3 regions of the Dickeya aquatica genome follow, and region 2 is predicted to be linked to each of the others. Evidence: predicted binding sites of a transcription regulator. Region 2 holds the regulator's gene; each other region holds the start of a gene.
The links. The regulator PurR, encoded in region 2, represses purine synthesis genes. The targets are predictions, from matches to a motif close to CANGCAAACGTTTGCNTG.
Positions count from the first base shown of each region.

Region 1 (7,209 bases), 340 kb from region 2:
TAACCCTGCAATTACAAATCGAGGATCTCTTTGACGAAGGGAATGGTGAGCTTGCGCTGGGCGGTGATGGAGGCGTGATCCAGTTGATCCAGCGTCATGAACAGCGTGCGCATTTGCCTGTCCAGCCTTTTCAACAAGAAACGGCTGACATCTTCCGGCAGCTCAAACCCGCGTAGCCGGGCGCGCAATTGCAGCGCCTCACCTTTCTCGTCGTCGGATAGCGGCTGTAAGCGATAAATCTGTCCCCAGTCAAGGCGTGAAGCCAGGTCAGGCAGTTGCAGATTAAGCTGACGAGGCGGGCGATCGCCGGTGATCAACAGCCGGGTTCGGCCACCTTCTTGTATCCGGTTGTAGAGGTTGAACATCGCCATTTCCCACTCGCTGTCACCGGCAATCGACTCAATATTATCGATGCACACCAGCGCCAGTTGCTCCATCCCTTCGAGCACATCAGTCACAAAGTAAGCCCGTTTATCAAGCGGTACATACCCCACTGCACGACCAAGACGGGATAATTGCGCGCACGCAGCATGCAACAGGTGGCTGCGGCCCCCGCCTTCGCGTGACCAGAAATAGATATAGCTACCATGCTCTTGTTCCAGAGCATTATGAATAGCGGCCAGCAGGGACGTGTTCTCACCCGGATAGAAACTGGCAAAGGTTTCATCATCAGGCAGATAGAGTGGCAGTGATAGCTGTGCCGGTGTGTTCAGAAGCACCTCAAACCAAACAGGCAGGAAAACGGAACGAGTTTAGCATAGAAACCGTTGGCGATTGAACCCGCACGATGATGCCGGTGTGCCGCCATGCACACCGGATCGTGCGACTTACATCTGTAAATACGGCGTATTAATGCCCGACAGCATCCTCTTCAGAGGCTTCTATCACCTCTTCTTCCTTGCGGAACTGACTAATGAGGCGAAACAGCAGGCTCAGGCAGATACCGACGACGGTGGCCAGTGCCATGCCTTTAAGCTCAACCGCCCCGAGATGGATTTTGGCACCGCTGACCCCAATAATCAGAATAACCGACGTCAGAATCAGGTTTTGTGCTTTGTTGTAATCCACTTTGGATTCGATCAGCACACGAATACCGGATGCGCCAATCACCCCGTACAGTAACAAGGACACACCGCCCATCACCGGTACAGGCACGGCCTGGATAGCGGCGGCCAGTTTGCCGACACAAGAAAGCAGAATGGCGATCACCGCGGCTCCGCCAATCACCCAGGTGCTGTAAACCTTGGTGATTGCCAGCACGCCGATGTTTTCTCCGTAGGTCGTGTTCGGCGTTGAGCCAAAGAAACCGGACAGCATGGTCGATATGCCGTTGGCAAACAGCGAACGGTGCAGACCGGGATCTTTCACCAGATCTTTTTTCACGATATTGGCCGTCACCACCAGATGGCCGATATGCTCGGCTATCACCACTAACGCGGCCGGTAATACCGTCAGCATTGCCACCCACTCAAAACGCGGTGTGTAGAATGTTGGCAGCGCAAACCAATGCGCCTGGACTATGGGCGCGAAATCGACCATTCCCATCACAAACGCGAGCGCATAACCGACCAGCACCCCAATGAGGATGGGAATAATCGCCAGAAAACCGCGAAACAGCACGGAACCCAGCACGGTAACGGAGAGTGTCACCAGCGAAACGGTCACGGTTTTGCTGTCCATTTCCACACCGGCTGCGGGCAATAATCCTGCCATATTCGCCGCCACACCGGCCAGTTCCAGGCCAATTACCCGCAACAATCGCCCCCATCGCAGCCGGGGGAAAATCACATTCAGCCAGCCCGTCCCCGCTTTTTTCACCACCAGCGCCACCAGGCAAAACAGCGCACCACACAAAATAAACCCGCCCAGCGCCACTTCATACCCTTGCGGTAGCAGTAAAAATACCGGTGAGAGAAAGGCAAAGCTGGAACCGAGATAAGCGGGAATTTTCCCTTTACAGATAAACAGATACAACAGTGTGCCGATACCGTTAAACAGCAATACGGTGGCCGGGTTTATCTTAAACAGCATCGGCACCAACACCGTTGCACCAAACATGGCAAACAGGTGCTGAAAGCTTAACGGAATCGTTTGCAAAAGCGGGGGTCGTTCACTGACGCCAATGGCGCGACGAGTCATCTTATTTTCCTCTGTATGTCATGCAATGACCGGAGTATCCGGCAGAAATGTCAGCCCTGTCGTCAATAACAGGCGCTGCAAAAATGTCGCCATCCGTGGTCAGCATGCGAACGCCAGGCACGCCTGCAACAGCAGCGCTGGCATACGCAAAAAAAAGCCGACTCGACAGTCGGCTTTTAAGCATCATTTGGTTCCGAACAGCTTGTCGCCCGCATCGCCCAGGCCCGGCATAATGTAGCCGTGTTCGTTGAGGCCCTTGTCAATCGATGCCGTGTAGAGCTCCACATCAGGGTGCGCTTTTTCCAGCGCGGCAATGCCCTCAGGCGCAGCAACCAGCACCAGCACCTTAATGCTCTGGCAGCCTGCTTTTTTCAGCAGATCAATCGTCGCTATCATTGAACCACCGGTCGCCAGCATCGGATCGACCACCAGCGCCATACGCTCATCAATGTTAGACGCCAGTTTCTGGAAATAGGGCACCGGCTCCAGCGTTTGCTCGTCACGGTACATGCCAACAACGCTGATACGCGCGCTGGGAACGTTTTCCAGCACCCCTTCCATCATGCCAAGGCCGGCACGCAGAATCGGCACCACGGTAATTTTCTTACCCTTTATCTGATCGACTTCAACCGGGCCACACCAACCCTCGATGGTCACTTTCTCCGTTGCCAGATCGGCAGTGGCTTCATAGGTCAGCAGGCTGCCCACTTCCGAGGCCAGTTCGCGAAAACGTTTGGTGCTGATGTCATGCTCACGCATCAGGCCCAGTTTGTGTTTGACAAGCGGGTGTTTTACCTCGACGATCTTCATTACTTTTCTCCCCATCGGCGGTTGGCGGCCAAAAAAATCGCGGGATTATACCGCTTTTTGAAATAAGCGCCATAGACTCGGGGCTGATCCAAATCAAGCCAGCACGGAAATTCCTCCCCTCCCCCGGCATCATCCGCTGGACGCTGGCGAAATCCGTGCGCACGAACACACTGCTCGCAAACGTTTGCTTACGCTGCTAGAATGAGCCCGCTCCATTTTTTAAACCAATCGTAACCTCCGTGGGGACTCCGCAGTGACCGATAAAACCTCTCTCAGCTATAAAGACGCAGGCGTGGATATTGATGCTGGCAATGCATTGGTAGACCGTATCAAAGGTGTAGTGAAACAGACCCGTCGCCCGGAAGTTATGGGAGGATTGGGCGGTTTCGGTGCGCTGTGCGCCTTGCCGCAAAAATACCGCGAACCGGTGCTGGTTTCCGGTACTGATGGTGTCGGCACCAAACTGCGTCTGGCGATGGATTTGCAGCGTCACGACACGATTGGTATCGATCTGGTCGCGATGTGCGTTAACGACCTAGTGGTTCAGGGCGCTGAGCCGCTGTTCTTCCTTGACTACTACGCCACGGGTAAGCTGGATGTTGACACCGCAACCCGCGTGATTACCGGTATTGCCGAAGGCTGCAAGCAGTCAGGCTGCGCGCTGGTTGGTGGTGAAACTGCCGAGATGCCCGGCATGTACCACGGTGAAGATTATGACGTCGCCGGTTTCTGTGTCGGCGTGGTTGAGAAGTCAGAAATCATTGATGGCAGTCAGGTGCGTGAAGGCGATGCGCTGATAGCGCTGGCGTCCAGCGGCCCGCATTCTAATGGCTACTCATTAATTCGTAAGATCCTTGAAGTGAGCCATACCGATCCCGACAAGGTTGAACTCGACGGTAAACCGCTGGCAGACCACCTGTTGGCTCCGACGAAGATCTACGTCAAATCCGTGCTGTCGCTGATCGAAAACGTCGAGGTGCACGCCATTTCCCACCTGACTGGCGGTGGTTTCTGGGAAAACATTCCACGCGTACTGCCGGAAGGTATGCAAGCCACCCTTGATGAATCAAGCTGGCAGTGGCCGCCGGTGTTCCAGTGGCTACAGCAGGCTGGCAACGTCAGCCGCCATGAAATGTATCGCACCTTTAACTGTGGCGTGGGCATGATTATCGCTCTGCCGGCCGATCAGGCAGACAAGGCTATTGCCCACCTTAACAGCAACGGTGAGACAGCCTGGCACATTGGTGTTATCTCCCGCACGGATGATGGCGGGGAAACGGTGGTCATCCAGTAATGAACACCATCGTTGTGCTGATTTCCGGTCAGGGAAGCAACTTGCAGGCGTTGATTGACGCCTGCGGGCAAGGCCGGGTGGCCGGGAAGATTTGCGCTGTATTAAGCAACAACCCGACTGCATTCGGCCTTGAGCGCGCCCGTCACGCCGGGATTGCGACGCATGTGCTGCAACCGGGTGATTACGCCAGTCGTAATGCCTTCGATGAGGCACTGGCCGCCGAGATTGAAAAATACCAGCCGGACCTGGTTGTGCTGGCCGGTTATATGCGAATTCTCAGTGCCGGGTTTGTCGCCCGCTTTCTCGGTAAAATGGTGAACATCCATCCCTCACTGTTACCGAAATACCCTGGGCTGCACACTCATCGTAAAGCACTGGAGAATGGCGACCACGAACATGGCACCTCAGTACATTTCGTGACGGAAGAGCTTGATGGTGGCCCGGTCATTTTACAAGCCAAGGTGCCGGTTTTCCCCGGCGATAGCGAACAGGATGTGCAAGAGCGGGTGCAGGTGCAGGAACACAGCATCTACCCGCTGGTGGTAAGCTGGTTTTTGGCCGGCCGTCTGGCGTTGCGTGATAACACGGCCTGGCTTGATGGACACCCCCTTCCTGCCAGTGGCTACGCGGCCGAAGAGTAATTCTGCTTTCCTCTGACGCCCTGAGGTTATCAGGGCGTCATCTGTCTGACAGCCGGTACGTTCCCGGCATCACCATTCTCCCTGTAACCCAGCCATGCTCCTGAGCAACACGCGGCTGGCGTGATGTAACCAAGAATGACCTTCGTCACAAAGGTTACAGAATTGTATGTAACCGTTTTCATGGTTGTGACCTGACTCACGCAGTCTCTCCATGCCCCCTGACAAAATAGCGCTGCGCCCCTCTCGGGTCGCCCTTGTGAACTCTCTTCCTTTGTGGTGAGTATTGATGATTACCATCCGTGATGTCGCGCGTCAGGCAGGCGTTTCAATCGCTACCGTATCCCGTGTGCTGAATAACAGCAGCGCGGTCACTCAACAGACTCGCGATCTGGTGCTGCAAACGGTCGGGCAACTGGGGTATCGCCCGAATGCCAACGCTCAGGCGCTGGCAACGCAGGTGAGTGATACCATCGGTGTGGTTGTAATGGATGTGTCCGACCCGTTCTTCGGTGCCATGGTCAAGGCGGTGGATACCGTAGCCCAGCGGCTGCAAAAACATGTCCTGATAAACAACTCCTACCATCAGGAAGAAAAAGAGCGCCATGCCATTGAGGTGTTGATTCGCCAGCGTTGCAACGCGCTTATCGTGCATGCCAAAGCATTATCCGACGACGAGCTGGCCGGATTTATGGAGCAGGTACCAGGCATGGTCCTCATCAACCGGCTGCTACCGGGCTACCCGCACCGCTGTGTCAGTCTGGATAATGTCAGCGGAGCCATGATGGCCACCCGCATGCTGTTACAACAAGGCCACCAGCGCATTGGTTATCTCCGCTCCAGCCACCCGATTGAGGATGTGGCAGAGCGGTATACCGGCTGGCGACAGGCGTTACAGGAACAAGGCATCATCGCGCCAGAGGAGTGGGTGGCGAACGGTGAGCCCGATTTACAGGGTGGTGAAAGCGCGATGGTTGAGCTGCTGGGGCGCAATCAGCAATTGAGCGCCGTGTTTGCCTACAATGATGGTATGGCCGCCGGAGCCCTGATGGCGCTCAAAGATAACGGTATTGTGGTGCCGACGCGCTTTTCCGTGGTCGGCTTTGATGACATTCCCATTTCGCGTTATACCGACCCAAGGCTCACCACCATTCGTTACCCTATTGTTTCCATGGCAAAAATTGCGACCGAACTGGCACTTAAAGGCGCGGCGGGCTTGCTTGACCCCGACGCACGACACTGTTTCATGCCAACCCTGGTACGTCGGCATTCCGTTGCTGCACGTTAATGTTAGCTAAAATGTGCAGACGGTCACTAATTCATCCAAATCATCCATGTAACCGCTTTCAATCTGTGAGTAAATTCACAGTTAATTAACATTGCAGTCTCTATGATGTGAGCGTAGTGCAAAGGCCGGACACCGTGTAACGACGTTACACTACGGGTTATCCCGCCAGCCACTGAAGCCGTCGGCTGTTGAAACAGAATATTAACGCGAAAACGCGCACATACCCTGTTTCAGATTGACTGTTTCAGCACAGAATTATTTTTCAGGACGCAGCACCCGGCAGCCTCGGCATGAACACCGAACGCGCCGACAAACAGGGAAGTCAGACTTTTAGCGGGCTATGCCTGCAAACCTCGTCAGTCTGGCATAACAGCCATGCCGACGCTTACTCACTGACTGACTGGCGCATAACGTTTTACCCTGCGTTGCGCAGCCAGACTGAGAACTACCCTGCATAAACCCGGAGATATCATGAATAAGAAGGTTTTCACTCTCACCGCCCTGGTTGCCAGCATGATGTTCGGAGCTACCGCCCACGCTGCGGATACCCGCATCGGTGTGACGATTTACAAGTACGACGACAACTTTATGTCGATGGTGCGCAAAGACATTGAAAAAGAAGCCAAAGCACTGGGTGGTGTTGAGCTGCTGCTGAACGACTCCCAGAATGACCAGTCCAAACAGAACGATCAGGTCGATGTTCTGCTGGCCAAAGGCGTGAAAGCGCTGGCTATCAACCTGGTAGACCCGGCGGCCGCTGCCATTGTGATTCAAAAAGCCAAAGCGGCTGATGTCCCGGTGGTGTTCTTTAACAAAGAACCCAACGCCAAAGTGCTGGCCAGCTACGCCAAAGCTTACTACGTCGGTACAGACTCTAAAGAATCCGGCATTATTCAAGGTAAGTTGATTGCCAAACACTGGAAAGACACCGCGGCATGGGATCTGAACAAAGACGGCACAATCCAGTATGCCCTGCTCAAAGGTGAGCCAGGCCACCCGGATGCTGAAGCACGTACCAAATACGTCGTGGATACGCTGAC
Region 1 is NZ_LT615367.1:3,073,908-3,081,116, forward strand. It holds gene arsC (arsenate reductase (glutaredoxin)) at 1-3, shown strand, start outside; gene hda (DnaA inactivator Hda) at 12-719, opposite strand; gene uraA (uracil permease) at 850-2,139, opposite strand; gene upp (uracil phosphoribosyltransferase) at 2,323-2,949, opposite strand; gene purM (phosphoribosylformylglycinamidine cyclo-ligase) at 3,203-4,243, shown strand; gene purN (phosphoribosylglycinamide formyltransferase) at 4,243-4,884, shown strand; gene galS (HTH-type transcriptional regulator GalS) at 5,171-6,169, shown strand; gene DAQ1742_RS13955 (hypothetical protein) at 6,460-6,627, shown strand; gene mglB (galactose/glucose ABC transporter substrate-binding protein MglB) at 6,641-7,209, shown strand, end outside.
Region 1: a site for PurR is predicted at 5,050-5,067, ahead of galS (HTH-type transcriptional regulator GalS). Genes of this name have one in related genera too.

Region 2 (7,209 bases):
CGACGCTGGGGCAAAAGCGGCTCGGTGATAGCATCAATATTGAAATAGACCCGCAAACACAGGCGATTGTTGATTCGGTTGAGCGCGTAATGGCAGCACAGCTGGCCCGGCAACAGGAAGAAGCGGCGTCAGCGCAGGACGAATAACCCTCACCCGGCGGCAAAGCGTGTGATTATGCCGCCGGATTATGCTTCCTGGATGAAACCGTGAGGTCTTGTGCCGAACCGATTAGCGTGCGACGTGCAGACCTCCTTCAACCCCCTCAACGCTAAACAGCACCTGCCAAAGCTGAATATTGCGTGCGCGGAATGCACCTGCGCAGGCGTTAAGGTAATAGCTAAACATGCGCTGAAAACGCGTGGAGTAGTGGCTGGATAAAACAGGCCAGTGTTGCTGGAAGCGTTGATACCATGCCATCAGTGTACGGTCATAGTCGGCACCAAAATTGTGCCAGTCTTCCATGACCAGATAAGGTTCGCTGGCGGTTGCGATATGTTGAACCGAAGGCAGGCAGCCATTGGGAAAAATGTATTTATTGATCCAGGGGTCGACTTTCAGGTTGGTCGCATTTGCTCCGATGGTGTGGAGTAAAAATAGCCCATTGGGCTTGAGGTTACGCCTGATTGCCTGAAAATAGGTGTCATAATTTTTAGGGCCAACGTGTTCAAACATCCCCACAGAAACAATACGATCAAATGGCTGGTGCATGTCACGGTAGTCTTGCAGCAGAATAGACACATCCAGGCCCTGGCAGCGTTGCTGTGCCAGCGTCTGCTGCTCACGCGAGATGGTAATACCGGTCACGCGAACGCCATAATGGCGTGCGGCAAAGGCTGACAGGCCTCCCCAGCCACAGCCGATATCCAGTAAGGTCATTCCCTGGCGTAGCTGCAATTTTTCGCAAATCAGATGCAACTTGTCTTGCTGTGCCTGTTCGAGCGTTTCGGCGTGTTTCCAGTAAGCGCAAGAGTACTGCATGTGCGGGTCAAGCATACGTGAGAAAAGATCATTACCGAGGTCGTAATGCGCCTTGCCCACCCTCCATGCGCGGCGGCGGGATTGCAGGTTTATCACTCTTGCCAGCAGTACCCGCAGCGTGTCATGCAAACGGTGCGGCAATTGGTTTTCCAGCCCGGCACGTAAAGCGCGATGAAAAAACATATCCAGGCGCTCGCACTCCCACCAGCCATCCATATAACTTTCGCCGAGCCCCAGTGAACCTTCCCGCAATATCCGTTTGTAGAAATTGGGATTTTTCACCTGTATATCAAACGGGTGCGAGCCATTGATAGTAATACCAGCGCCCGCCAGCATATTATTGACTATCTGGAACCAGGACGTGCCAGCACTCCCCAGATCCTCTGCGTAAGATGAGCTCATCACTTCCCCCCTACCTTGCCAACATTGCAGTGCAAGGAATTCGTTAGACCATTGTACCCATGAAGAACATTCGGTGGACTCAATCCATCGTCTGGCCCTGAAGACTCAGCGGTATTCAAGAGAAAAGCGGCTACGAAAGGCGTCTGCCACTGGGCGCGGAAAGGCGGTGGTGATTATGCGCACCGTGGCGCTCAATGAGCAGGGCAGCAAAATGGGCGATGTGAGGAGCCATCACAATCCTGCATCGTCACATGATGATTATTGTCGTTAAAGGCAATGACAAGTTTATGACTGCCCGCGCCTGTCGGCAAGATTCGACTGGCGTGGGCCGCACAATAGATTCAATCAGGCGGGCTGAAAGTGAACCCCACAGGCATGAAGATAAGGGGCAATTTAGCGGCGATAGTCCACAAACGGGCCATCAGCAACGGAGCGGCGCTCTATCAGCGTTGGGTGAACTTCGATAGTCTGTGCTTCTTCACGTTTGCTGGTAATGCGATCAAGCAGCATGGAGAATGCGGCCTGGCCGAGGCGCTCTTTGGGCTGATGGATGGTAGTCAGTGCCGGAGTGAAATAGCGCGCATGGCGAACGTTGTCATACCCTATCACCGAAATATCCTGAGGTACCCGCAAGCCCAGCTCATCAGCCGCACAGATAGCGCCCATCGCCATGATATCACCACCACAGAATACCGCGGTGGGGCGGTGTTTTTGTGCCAGAATCTGGTGCATGGCTTTATAGCCGGACTCTGGTTCGAAGTCGCCTTGCACCACCCACTCTTCGCGTATCGTAATATCGGCTTCCTTCAGCGCTTTAAGAAAACCAAGGTAGCGCCCGCTGCCAGTGTTACGCTCTTGTGAGCCGGGGATCGCACCAATATCGCGATGCCCGCGCTCAATCAGATAACGGCCTGCCATATAACCGCCCGCGAAGGCGTTATCGATAATTGTGTCGGTAAAATCGCTGTGCGCTTCCCCCCAGTCCATCACTACCATGGGGATATGACGGTAATCGGCCAGCATCGACAACAGTGCCGGTGGATATTCAGCACACATCACCAACAGACCATCGACACGCTTTTGTGCCAGCATCGACAGATAAGCGCGCTGCTTGTCCAGATTGTTGTGGGAATTACACAAAATCAGCGTATAGCCTCTGGCATAACAACTGTTTTCTACCGCTTCAATAATTTCAGCAAAATAGGGCGCTTCACTGGATGTGGCCAGCAAACCGATAGACTTGGTGTGATTCACTTTTAGGCTGCGTGCCACCGCGCTTGGCGAATAATGTAACTCCTCGATGGCGGCACGCACCGCAGCCTTGGTTTCTTCGGCGACGAAACGTGTTTTATTGATCACGTGTGATACGGTTGTGGTCGAAACGCCTGCGCGCTTTGCCACATCTTTAATCGTTGCCATCTTAGGTGACTCCTGAACAGTTGTAACAGCAACGTATCTGTTACAGCAGTAAATATGTTGTTAATCGTTTGCCTGCGTGAATTCTTCTCCAGCCAAACACTATTTTCAGGAGGAGACATGCCGAAGTGTAGCCGGAAGGGGAGCCGGGAGGGCGGCCAACGCAGTGCATACAGTAAACCGCGAATTTTGGCCGATTTAACTCAAAAGTGGAAGAGGTAATTCGTGTTATCTCTGTGATGGGGAAAGCGGTTTTTTTAAACGTCCTTCATATAATAGGCAAGATATTGATTATGCTTTTCATCGGTATCCATCTATTCTGATGATGTGATGGCCCACCGATTTGTCAAATACAGGAGATGGTTTATGGATACGAATTTGAAAATGTCGTTGTTCACGACAGTCGTTGCGCTGACGGTGATTGTGATATTTAGCATGAGTGCGGTGCTGAATTAACCCTGAGTACGCGGAGACTCACCATTGGCTGATGGCTCCTCTCGCGCAGATGTGATATCACCGCGGCCGCATTTTTTGTCGCGTGCAAAATAATGATGAAACAAGCCCCGAATGAGCAGATGCGCTTTCGGGGCTTGTTTCATCTGGTGAGGGGGCTGGCGGTAGAGTTATGACAGTGGTGTCATTAGCGCATGGTTTTTGGCGTAACCACACGGCGAGCGCCTACGTAGTGATCCTGCCAATAATCTTCACTTAACTTGCTGATTTTTATGTCAGAGCCAGTTCGGGGCGATTGAATAAAGCGGCCATTACCAAGATAAACGCCAACGTGATCTGCTGCACCACGATTTGTTATCCGAAAGAACACCAAATCGCCGCTTTCGAGTTCGCTCTTCTTGATGGGGGCGGCATCGCGTAAATGGAACATTTCGTTGGCCGTTCGTGGAATGGAAATTTTCACCACGTCTTTGTAGGCGTAATACACCAGCCCGCTGCAATCAAAACCAGAAATAGGGTGTCGTCCCCCCCAGTGATAAGGTTTGCCAATCTGGCTCATGAGCTTATTCATTGCCGTTTGCTTGGCGTGCTGATAGCGCTTTTGGTGTGCCGGGTTCATGGCTATGCCTGACTTGCTCATCTTATCGTTTTTATTCTTACCATGATGGGCATTGGCGGCTAGTGTCGCTGTATGCGTAGTGGCAGATTTGCCTTTTTGGTTTTTTGCCGTGGTATGCCCGGAGCCAGAGTGTGGCTCGCTGTTCGGGTGTTTGGCACTGGCGTGAGCGACTTTTGTCGGCTGCGTGTGCGCATTTTTTGCCTGTTCAGTGAGGGTTTTCTTAGCGTTTTTGCCCGCAGGTTGTGATGATTTAGCAACAGAACCTTTCTCTTCTTTTTTATCTTTTTTACTGTTGCTGGCCGTGTGACTGCGTGCGGCTGTCGAAGCTACAGCTGCTTTGCCTGTGGCTGCTTTGGTGTGTGAGGTGGCAGTCGTGTGGCTGGCGGTGTTAGCCGATGCTGTTGTGTGTTTTTGTGCTGGTTTGGCCGGTGTGGCACTGGCGCTTTTTTTAGCACTTTTCGCCGTCTTATTTTTTTTAGCATCATCCACGGCTTTATTCGCCGTCGCCACACCGCTTTTGCGTGGTAAAACAGCGTTACTGTGAGGCGTAGCCTGTGCCAGATTAAAAAACAGATTACTGAAAAATAATAAAAAAAGCGTAATAAATAACCGCATAATAATGCTGACCGAATGGTGTCCTCAATCGTTCAATCTTTACAGTATTCCCCAAAATGGCCTGATAAAAAAGTGGGGATAGGGCTTTTATTACTACAAAATAGTGAGAAAACGTTAACAACGGCCATTTTTTGCTTAATTATCCATCAGCAACCGCTGATTGAGCGCAGGGAGAATGCGAAATCGTAAAACCCTACAAAAGATAGCGTTTTTTTGTGGCCATCGCTATCGTTAGAATACCTGATTATAGAACGAGAAGCGGCGGGGTGCGCCTGGCCGCAATTCTATGCCCGACATTAACTGATAGGGCATCACGCGCTTAAGGAAGCATAAACCATGACGACCACAATTGAAAAAATTCAGCGTCAGATCGCTGAAAACCCGATTCTGCTGTATATGAAAGGTTCTCCCAAGCTGCCAAGCTGTGGTTTTTCTGCCCAGGCGGTACAAGCGTTGTCAGCATGCGGTGAGCGCTTTGCCTATGTGGATATTTTGCAGAACCCGGATATTCGTGCCGAATTACCTAAGTACGCTAATTGGCCGACGTTCCCGCAACTGTGGGTTGATGGCGAACTGGTTGGGGGCTGTGACATCGTGATTGAAATGTATCAGCGCGGGGAATTGCAACCACTGATCAAAGAAACCGCCGATAAGTACAGACTCCAGCAAGGGGATGAATCCCAGGCTTGATGCGGGCCAGACATCAGGCAACGGCTGTTGCCTGATGTCGTATGGCGTTATTCTTCTGCGCCGATAGCAGACGGCGTGCCACTCTCTGTTCCAGCCGAAAGCGGCCACCCGCCAAGGCGTTTCCAGCGATTGACCAGCTCGCAAAAAAGTTCTGCCGTGCGTTCAGTATCATATAAAGCCGAATGTGCCTGACTGGCATCAAACGTAATACCGGCTGCGATGCAGGCTTTGGCCAGCACGGTTTGGCCGAGTACCAGGCCACTGAGTGCCGCGGTATCAAACGTGGCAAATGGATGGAAAGGATTGCGTTTAAGGCTGCAACGTTCAGCCGCCGCCATGAGAAAACTGTGATCAAAGGTGGCGTTGTGCGCTACGATGATGCCCCGATTACAGTCTTGATCTTTAATGCCTTTGCGTACCTGTTTGAAGATTTCGTGCAACGCTTCGTATTCACTGACCGCACCCCGCAACGGGTTTTTCGGGTCGATGCCGTTGAAGGCCAATGCTTCCGGGCGCAAAATTGACCCTTCAAAAGGCTCAACATGGAAATGCAATGTTTCGTCTGGTTTTAACCAACCGCTTTCATCCATTTTCAGCGTAATAGCCGCGATTTCCAGTAATGCATCGGTTTTCGCGTTAAATCCTGCTGTTTCCACATCGATTACCACGGGATAAAAACCACGGAAACGTGCATTCAGGGCGTTCAGGTTATGTTTTTCGGCCATTCGTTTTTTAATTTCTTCAGCAACATACAATGCACATTATGGCAAATTCTGCCATGGGATGCAGCAGGCAAGCAGGTCACGCCGCCCGATGACGGCGAAAGGCAGGTGTCGGCTGACACCTGAAAAAGAAAACCGGCAGGAGGTCAGTTCCCCAGTCCCTGGCCGGCCTGAGCACGTTCAATCAGCTCGATTTTATAGCCATCAGGGTCTTCAACAAACGCAATAACGGTGTTACCGCCTTTAACCGGGCCTGCTTCACGGGTCACTTTGCCACCTGCCTGCCGGATACGCTCACAGGCACCCGCAACATCATCGACGCCCAGCGCGATGTGACCAAAAGCGCTGCCCATCTCGTAACTGTCTACACCCCAGTTATACGTCAGTTCAATGACTGAACCGTCGCTCTCCTCGTTATAACCGACAAATGCCAGAGAGTATTTATATTCCGGGTTTTCGCTGGTGCGCAGTAAACGCATGCCCAGTATTTTGGTATAAAAATCAATGGCGCGTTGCAGGTCGCCAACGCGCAGCATAGTGTGAAGTAAACGCATAATGACCCCTATCTTGAGACTGTGGGTTAACTGCCACTGACGGTACAGGCGAGTGACTTGCCTGAAACAACAGAGGCCGAGTATAGCGTTGTTGCCGGGCAGAGCACAAATATCTGGCCGGTTGTGTGCCGGTGATTGGCTGGAAAAAGCGGCGATATGCGGTAAAATGGCGATTATTCGCGTATTGGCCTGATGCCATACTTGCCAGTGACAACGATCAAGGCTTCAATAAAAGAGGTCTGATAAGGAGGTCTTGTGGCGGAACAGCTTGAGCTTTTTCCCGTTCCTAATCCCTGTCGTGGGATCTGTCAGGCCGATGACCGTGGTTTTTGTCGTGGCTGCTTGCGAAGCCGCAATGAACGTTTTAATTGGCAGGCCATGAGCGATGCGCAAAAACAGGATGTGCTGCGTTTGTGCCGTCAGCGTATGCGACGCGCTCAGCGAAGTGAAAAAAATTCAACGTCTACGCAGACAGATCAACCCACCTTGTTTTAAATGACATGGTGATATTTAATGATATAAATTAAGTTCAGGATCATTTTTAATTAATTATTATTTGCTAGAATGGCACAACAACAATAAAACATTTTCTATTTAACGTTCGTTTTAAATCAGAGTTGATTGCAATCCAGGGATGTATCTTAGTACGCTAACTATAAGGAGAAGTGATGGAATTGCCGTTAGGTTCTGATTTAGCCCGGTTGGTTCGTGTATGGCGAGCTTTGATTGATCACCGATTGAAGCCGCTGGAGCTCACGCA
Region 2 is NZ_LT615367.1:2,734,392-2,741,600, reverse strand. It holds gene DAQ1742_RS12395 (riboflavin synthase) at 1-146, shown strand, start outside; gene cfa (cyclopropane fatty acyl phospholipid synthase) at 229-1,380, opposite strand; gene purR (HTH-type transcriptional repressor PurR) at 1,774-2,799, opposite strand; gene cydH (cytochrome bd-I oxidase subunit CydH) at 3,163-3,252, shown strand; gene DAQ1742_RS12375 (C40 family peptidase) at 3,437-4,483, opposite strand; gene DAQ1742_RS12370 (Grx4 family monothiol glutaredoxin) at 4,820-5,173, shown strand; gene rnt (ribonuclease T) at 5,221-5,898, opposite strand; gene gloA (lactoylglutathione lyase) at 6,042-6,449, opposite strand; gene DAQ1742_RS12355 (DUF1289 domain-containing protein) at 6,705-6,944, shown strand; gene slyA (transcriptional regulator SlyA) at 7,118-7,209, shown strand, end outside.

Region 3 (7,209 bases), 1.2 Mb from region 2:
AAGGTGAGCTGGAATCTATCATTCAGGCGCACGATGGTCACAACCTCGATAACCAGCTTGAGCGCGCAGCGGATGCTTTGCGCCTTCCCCCCTGGGAGGCAAAGATTGCCAACCTTTCCGGTGGTGAACGTCGTCGTGTTGCTATCTGCCGCCTGTTACTGGAAAAACCAGACATGCTGCTGCTCGACGAACCGACCAACCATCTGGATGCCGAATCTGTTGCCTGGCTGGAACGTTTCCTGCACGACTATGAAGGTACGGTCGTCGCCATCACCCATGACCGCTACTTCCTTGACAATGTAGCAGGCTGGATTCTGGAACTTGACCGTGGTGAAGGTATTCCGTGGGAAGGTAACTACTCCTCCTGGCTGGAGCAGAAAGATCAGCGTCTGGCTCAGGAAGCCTCAACAGAAGCGGCGCGCCGTAAGTCGATTGAAAAAGAGCTGGAATGGGTACGCCAAAATCCCAAAGGCCGTCAGGCAAAAGGGAAAGCCCGTCTGGCACGCTTTGATGAGCTTAATAGCGTTGAATATCAAAAACGCAATGAAACCAGCGAATTGTTTATTCCACCCGGCCCACGCCTCGGTGACAAAGTGCTGGAAGTCCAAAGTCTGACCAAATCCTATGGCGATCGGGTACTGATTGATAACTTGTCGTTCTCAATTCCTAAAGGTGCCATTGTCGGGATCATCGGCCCTAACGGTGCGGGTAAATCAACCCTGTTCCGTATGCTGTCAGCTCAGGAACAACCCGATGCCGGTACTATTTCCTTAGGTGAAACGGTACAACTTGCTTCGGTTGATCAGTTCCGAGACAAGATGGATGGCAGTAAAACCGTGTGGGAAGAAATTTCAGGTGGTCAGGACATTATGCGCATCGGCAATTTCGAGCTGCCAAGCCGCGCTTATGTTGGCCGCTTTAACTTTAAAGGCGTTGACCAGGGTAAGCGCATTGGTGAGCTGTCTGGTGGTGAACGCGGTCGTGTCCATCTGGCAAAACTGTTGCAAGTGGGTGGCAATATGTTGCTGCTCGATGAACCTACCAACGACCTTGATATCGAAACGCTGCGTGCGCTGGAAAACGCCCTGCTGGAATTCCCTGGCTGTGCAATGGTCATTTCCCATGACCGCTGGTTCCTTGACCGTATTGCCACACACATTATTGACTATCAGGATGAAGGTAAGGTCGAGTTCTTTGAAGGCAACTTCACAGAATACGAAGAGTATAAAAAGCGGACGCTTGGCGCTGAAGCACTGGAGCCCCATCGCATCAAGTATAAAAAGATGGCGTAAGGCCCAACCCGTATTTTATCTTCGCAAAGCTTATCCATCAGGTCAGCTTTTCTGGCCTGATGAAGCAACGCGATACGGTGCTGATAGCAACAGGCCCGCCATAATGGCGGGCCTGTTTTAGTCACGATGCCTGACTGGTTCGTCAGCGCATCAGAAGGTTTCCCAGTTATGCTCGCTGTTATTATCACGACGCCCGGCGCTTATTGCCGCAACAGGTCGCAGCGGCGTCTTATCCGATGGTAATGCCGCTTTTGCCGATACCCGTTCCTGATGGTGATTCAGTCTAAACACCGCCACCGCCTGCGTCAGCCTTTCAGCCTGAGACTCCAGTGATAACGCAGCCGCAGATGCTTCCTGCACCAACGCCGCATTCTGCTGTGTCGTACCTTCCATTTCCAGCACAGCCTGATTTACCTGACCAATCCCACGGCTCTGCTCATCAGAAGCGGAAGCAATTTCTCCCATGATATCCGTAACACTGACGACTGCCTTCACAATCTCTTCCATGGTAGACCCGGCTTTGGCAACCAGATCTGAACCGGTTTCCACCAGCCGGCCCGACTCACCAATTAACGACTCTATCTCTTTTGCTGCCTGAGCACTGCGCTGCGCCAGACTACGCACTTCCCCTGCTACCACCGCAAAGCCACGGCCTTGCTCACCGGCACGGGCCGCTTCAACCGCAGCATTCAGTGCCAGAATGTTAGTCTGAAACGCAATACTGTTGATAACACTGGTAATTTCGGAAATTTTCTTTGAGCTGGATGAGATTTCATTCATTGTGCTGACGACATCCTGCACAATACTTCCTCCCTGCTCCGCTTTATTTGATGCGTTACGCGCCAGTTGGCTAGCATGGTTAGCGTTATCAGAGTTCTGTTTCACCGTTGAGGTCAACTGCTCCATACTGGCAGCCGTCTGCTCCAGCGCAGCCGCCTGCTGCTCAGTACGGGAAGAGAGGTCAACGTTACCCGCGCTGATTTCGGATGCGCCTTGATAGATAGAGTCAGCCCCTTCGCGCACCACCGTGACTGTATTCGTCAGTGAGGCCTGCATCTGTTGCAGATTTTCACCCAGAATACCGATTTCATTACGCCCCAGATTTTCGGCCGGGTGTGTCAAGTCGCCCTGGGCGATACGCTGGATGCGCGTGATCAACACGTTGATCGGCACCAGAATCGCTTTACGAATGATAAGGTAGCTTATTACCGCCAGCAGGATAGCCAGAGCAAATGAGATGCCCATCAGGATATTGCCCAGACGAGAGTTTGACGCAGCCTGCGCATTGATGCTGCTGGCGTGATCTGTCAGGTATTTCACTTCTTTTCGTACCTGAATGGCATAGCTGGTATCTAACTGGCGAGCCTGCGTGGTTTCCAGTTCAATGGTACTTTCGAACTCGCCATTACGCACAAAGCCAACCATCGGCATCATGACCTTATCGCGGTAAGCAACATAATTGGACGTCAAATCAGCATCAAATGATTTTTCCTCGTCGGATTTATCAGTCCTTGCCATATAATCATCAAAACGCTTCTGAGAGCTCTTGATACGCTCCACCCCTTCATTGAGGGCTTTTGTATACGAGTCCTGATCACCCACTCTCGCCGCAGCCGCAGCCTGCACCAGTAACTGACGGGAAACACGAAAGTTATCCATACTGCTACTGATGCCCGCACGCATATCCGATACCAGATTCGCTCTATCCAGCGATGCATTACTCTGTTTAAGGAAATAGCTGGCTGTGCCAATTGAGAGCGCAAACAGAACCAGAATAATGGTTAGCAATGTAATAAAGAGCGTCACAAGACGAATATTGTTTATCGAAGAGATAGTCCCTTTTTGGTTTACCATTCTGATTTCTCACTTTCACCACAAGATGCTAATCGCTTCCGCCACAAACCGCAGCAGAAGCACGTATATCTGTCATGTTTCACGTTGCCAGAGTGTGGTTTCGGAGAACTGGCTGATGGCGTCAATCCTGCCGCACAAACCACAGTCACCGCATTGGGCAACGAGAATGAATGTCGTATCGATGGCGTTGCGCCATACCTGATTTCCTGAGAAAGCGTGAAAACTCTGATGCCAATATCACTATCAATGGTTAGAAATACCGCAGCTCACGCCAAACAAGAAAAACAAAACGATATTTTAATTTAATTATCGCTTCGTTTCTTTAAAAAAGAAAAGGTGTTATGACTTTATCACGCCCGTTAGATAAGTGGACAGCACAAATCATCGGGTTCCCTGTGTGCGATCTCATTCTGGACATTAAAATAATGTAATTGCCAAACGTAACCGTAATCATTGTCATAAAACATAATACTGCCTCACCAGGCGAGGTGATTATGCTGATTTTTTTGGCGTATCGACGCAGGCTGAAAGGGAAAAGCATGCACCTTGCCTTAACATTTTCAGGGGGCAGTCACGAGAACCGGCTGTTTTGTGGTAATGCCGCGTTTTCGCCTGTAACGAGAACGCTCAGGATGCACTTATCCGTCGCGATGTAAACCACAGGCAGTAAAAAGCCAGCCGTTATTGGCTGGCTTTTTCAGTTCTCATCGGATACCCAATGAAAACAACACGGGCTGATTAATACAGCAGGCGCGCACGGATGGTGCCGGGAATGGATTTCATCAGTTGCAACGCACTGTCTGCACCATCGGTTTCCACATCAATCACCACATAGCCAATTTCCGGGCTGGTTTGCAGGTACTGAGCGGCAATGTTCACTCCCAGATCGGCAAAAATGTGGTTGATTTGCGTCATGATACCGGGACGGTTTTCATGGATATGCAGGAGACGGCTGGCGCGATCGCCATGTGCCGGCAACGAGACTTCCGGAAAGTTGACGGCTGACAAGGTAGAACCGTTATCAGAGTATTTCGCCAGTTTTCCAGCCACTTCATCACCGATATTCACCTGAGCTTCTTCGGTAGAACCACCGATATGCGGCGTCAGAATGACGTTATCAAACTCACACAACGGTGACTGGAATGGGTCGCTGTTGGTTGCAGGCTCTTGCGGGAACACATCAATCGCCGCGCCGGAAAGGTGTTTACTGGCCAGAGCTTCGCTCAATGCCGGGATATCGACCACCGTGCCGCGGGATGCATTGATAAGGATGGAACCGGGCTTCATCAATGCCAGTTCGTTGGCACCTATCATGTTCTGCGTACTGTCCGTTTCCGGCACATGCAGGCTCACCACATCGCTCATATTCAGCAAATCAGACAGGTGGCGCACCTGTTGGGCATTCCCCAATGGCAGCTTGCTTTCGATGTCATAGAAATACACATGCATCCCGAGGCTTTCAGCCAGAATGCCTAATTGTGTACCGATATGGCCGTAACCAATGATGCCAAGCTTTTTACCACGCGCTTCAAAACAGCCTACGGCTTGTTTGTGCCATACACCACGATGAGCCTTGGCATTAGCCGCAGGCACACCACGCAGCAGCAACAGCAATTCACCGATAACCAACTCAGCAACGGAACGGGTATTGGAAAAAGGCGCGTTAAAAACCGGAATACCGCGCTTGGTCGCGGCCGACAACTCAACCTGGTTAGTCCCGATACAAAAACACCCCACAGCAACCAGCTTCTCTGCCGCAGCGAAAATCTCTTCCGTCAGATGGGTACGTGAGCGAATCCCCACAAAATGCGCATCGCGAATCGATGCTTTGAGCGCTTCAGGATCCAGCGCGCCTTTGTGATATTCAATATTGGTGTAACCCGCCGCACGCAGATTTTCCAGTGCATTCGGGTGAACCCCTTCCAGCAGCAGGAACTTAATCTTGTCTTTTTCCAATGATACCTTTGCCATTTCCCGACCTTATTTTCAGACTTCAGATGTGACGGTTCGAAAACCAGTCTGTGCAAACATAACAAAAAATACGCAAGCGGCAATACAAACGATTGCCTGCCCCTCTCCCACTACGGCCTGATGGTGGCCGCTTAATGGCGAAAAATACTGCCAACCTTTCAGTGAGCCATACAGGAATGATACGAAATAAGAAAATCTAATATTAAGTACCAAAATTGAGCCGTTATGCAAAGCTGGATTTTTTAGATAAAAAAATCCAGCCGCTGCAAACAGGGGCCGGATTGAGGCGCGCAACGCAGGCAGGCTTCCTGACCTGCGATTTATTTTAGCCGGACGGTTTTCACCCCATCAGCTGTTCCAACCAGCGCCACATCCGCACCGCGATTCGCAAACAGCCCAACGGTCACCACACCGGCGATACCATTGATATGGTCCTCCATCGAAACAGCATTGGATAGATCCATATTGTGCACATCGAGAATAATATTGCCGTTATCAGTCAACACGCCCTCACGATACACCGGTTGCCCTCCGAGTTTAACCAGCTCTCGAGCGACATACGCACGCGCCATAGGAATTACTTCCACCGGTAATGGGAAACGCCCCAGCACATCCACCTGTTTGGACGCATCAACAATGCAGATAAACTGACGCGCTATCGCGGCGATAATTTTTTCACGCGTCAGCGCGGCACCGCCACCTTTGATCATCTGCATATGCGGGTTTATCTCATCAGCGCCATCCACATACACATCCAGCACATCTACGGCATTACAGTCAAATACCTGAATACCAAGACTTTTGAGTTTGGCGGTAGACGCATCCGAACTGGAAACTGCCCCCTCAATCTGATGCTTGATGGATCCCAGCGCATCAATAAAGTGCGCGGCGGTGGAGCCTGTTCCTACGCCAACAATGGTGCCGGGGCGAACAAAATCGAGAGCGGCCCAGCCAACGGCTTTTTTCAGTTCATCCTGCGTCATAGTGTGTTTATGCCTGTGGGTAAATAGCGACGAAAACGTGTGCGTATTATAAGACATGGTCGCCCCAAAAGGAGGCTTTTGTCGGTAGCGGGTGGGAATATTTCGGTGCAAATACGCCAAATAATGTGATTTTTTCGGCGATGCCTCACAAAAATGTGGCATATTGCCAAAATGGTTTTTACGCAAAGGAATCTTCATCTCCATGAAACGCCCGGACTATCGCACGCTTCAGGCGCTGGACGCCGTGATCCGTGAGCGCGGTTTTGAACGTGCCGCACAAAAACTTTGTATTACGCAGTCCGCCGTCTCGCAGCGTATCAAACAGTTGGAGAACCTGTTCGGCCAGCCACTGTTGGTAAGAACCATTCCACCACGCCCTACTGAGCAAGGCCAAAAACTGCTGGCACTGCTACATCAGGTGGAGTTGCTGGAAGAAGAATGGCTGGGTAATGAAAGCAGTAATGAAACGCCGCTGTTGCTGTCACTGGCAGTGAATGCCGACAGCCTTGCCACCTGGTTATTGCCCGCATTACAACCGGTACTGGTGGATTCACCTATCCGTTTGAATTTACAGGTAGAAGATGAAACCCGCACTCAGGAACGTCTGCGTCGCGGCGAAGTGGTTGGCGCAGTGAGTATTCAGCCCCAGCCGCTGCCGAGCTGTCTGGTTGATAAACTGGGCGCACTCGACTACCTGTTCGTGGCCTCGCCCAATTTTGCCAACCGCTATTTCCCGAACGGGGTGACCCGTTCTGCACTGCTGCGCGCACCGGCTGTCGCTTTTGATCATCTTGATGATATGCATCAGGCGTTTTTGCAGCAGAACTTTGATTTGCCGCCAGGCAGTGTGCCTTGCCATATCGTCAATTCGTCTGAGGCCTTTGTGCAGCTCGCCCGCCAGGGTACTACCTGCTGCATGATCCCCCATCTGCAAATCGAAAAAGAACTCGCCAATGGTGAGCTTATCGACCTGACTCCGGGGTTATTCCAGCGACGGATGCTGTACTGGCACCGCTTCGCACCAGAAAGCAGAATGATGCGACAGGTAACGGATGCGTTGCTCAGTCACGGACGTCAGGTTCTTCGCCAATCCTAACGTGAGCGCCCCT
Region 3 is NZ_LT615367.1:3,914,736-3,921,944, forward strand. It holds gene ettA (energy-dependent translational throttle protein EttA) at 1-1,292, shown strand, start outside; gene DAQ1742_RS17730 (methyl-accepting chemotaxis protein) at 1,443-3,146, opposite strand; gene serA (phosphoglycerate dehydrogenase) at 3,885-5,117, opposite strand; gene rpiA (ribose-5-phosphate isomerase RpiA) at 5,438-6,100, opposite strand; gene DAQ1742_RS17745 (LysR family transcriptional regulator ArgP) at 6,303-7,196, shown strand.
Region 3: a site for PurR is predicted at 5,199-5,216, ahead of serA (phosphoglycerate dehydrogenase). Genes of this name have one in related genera too.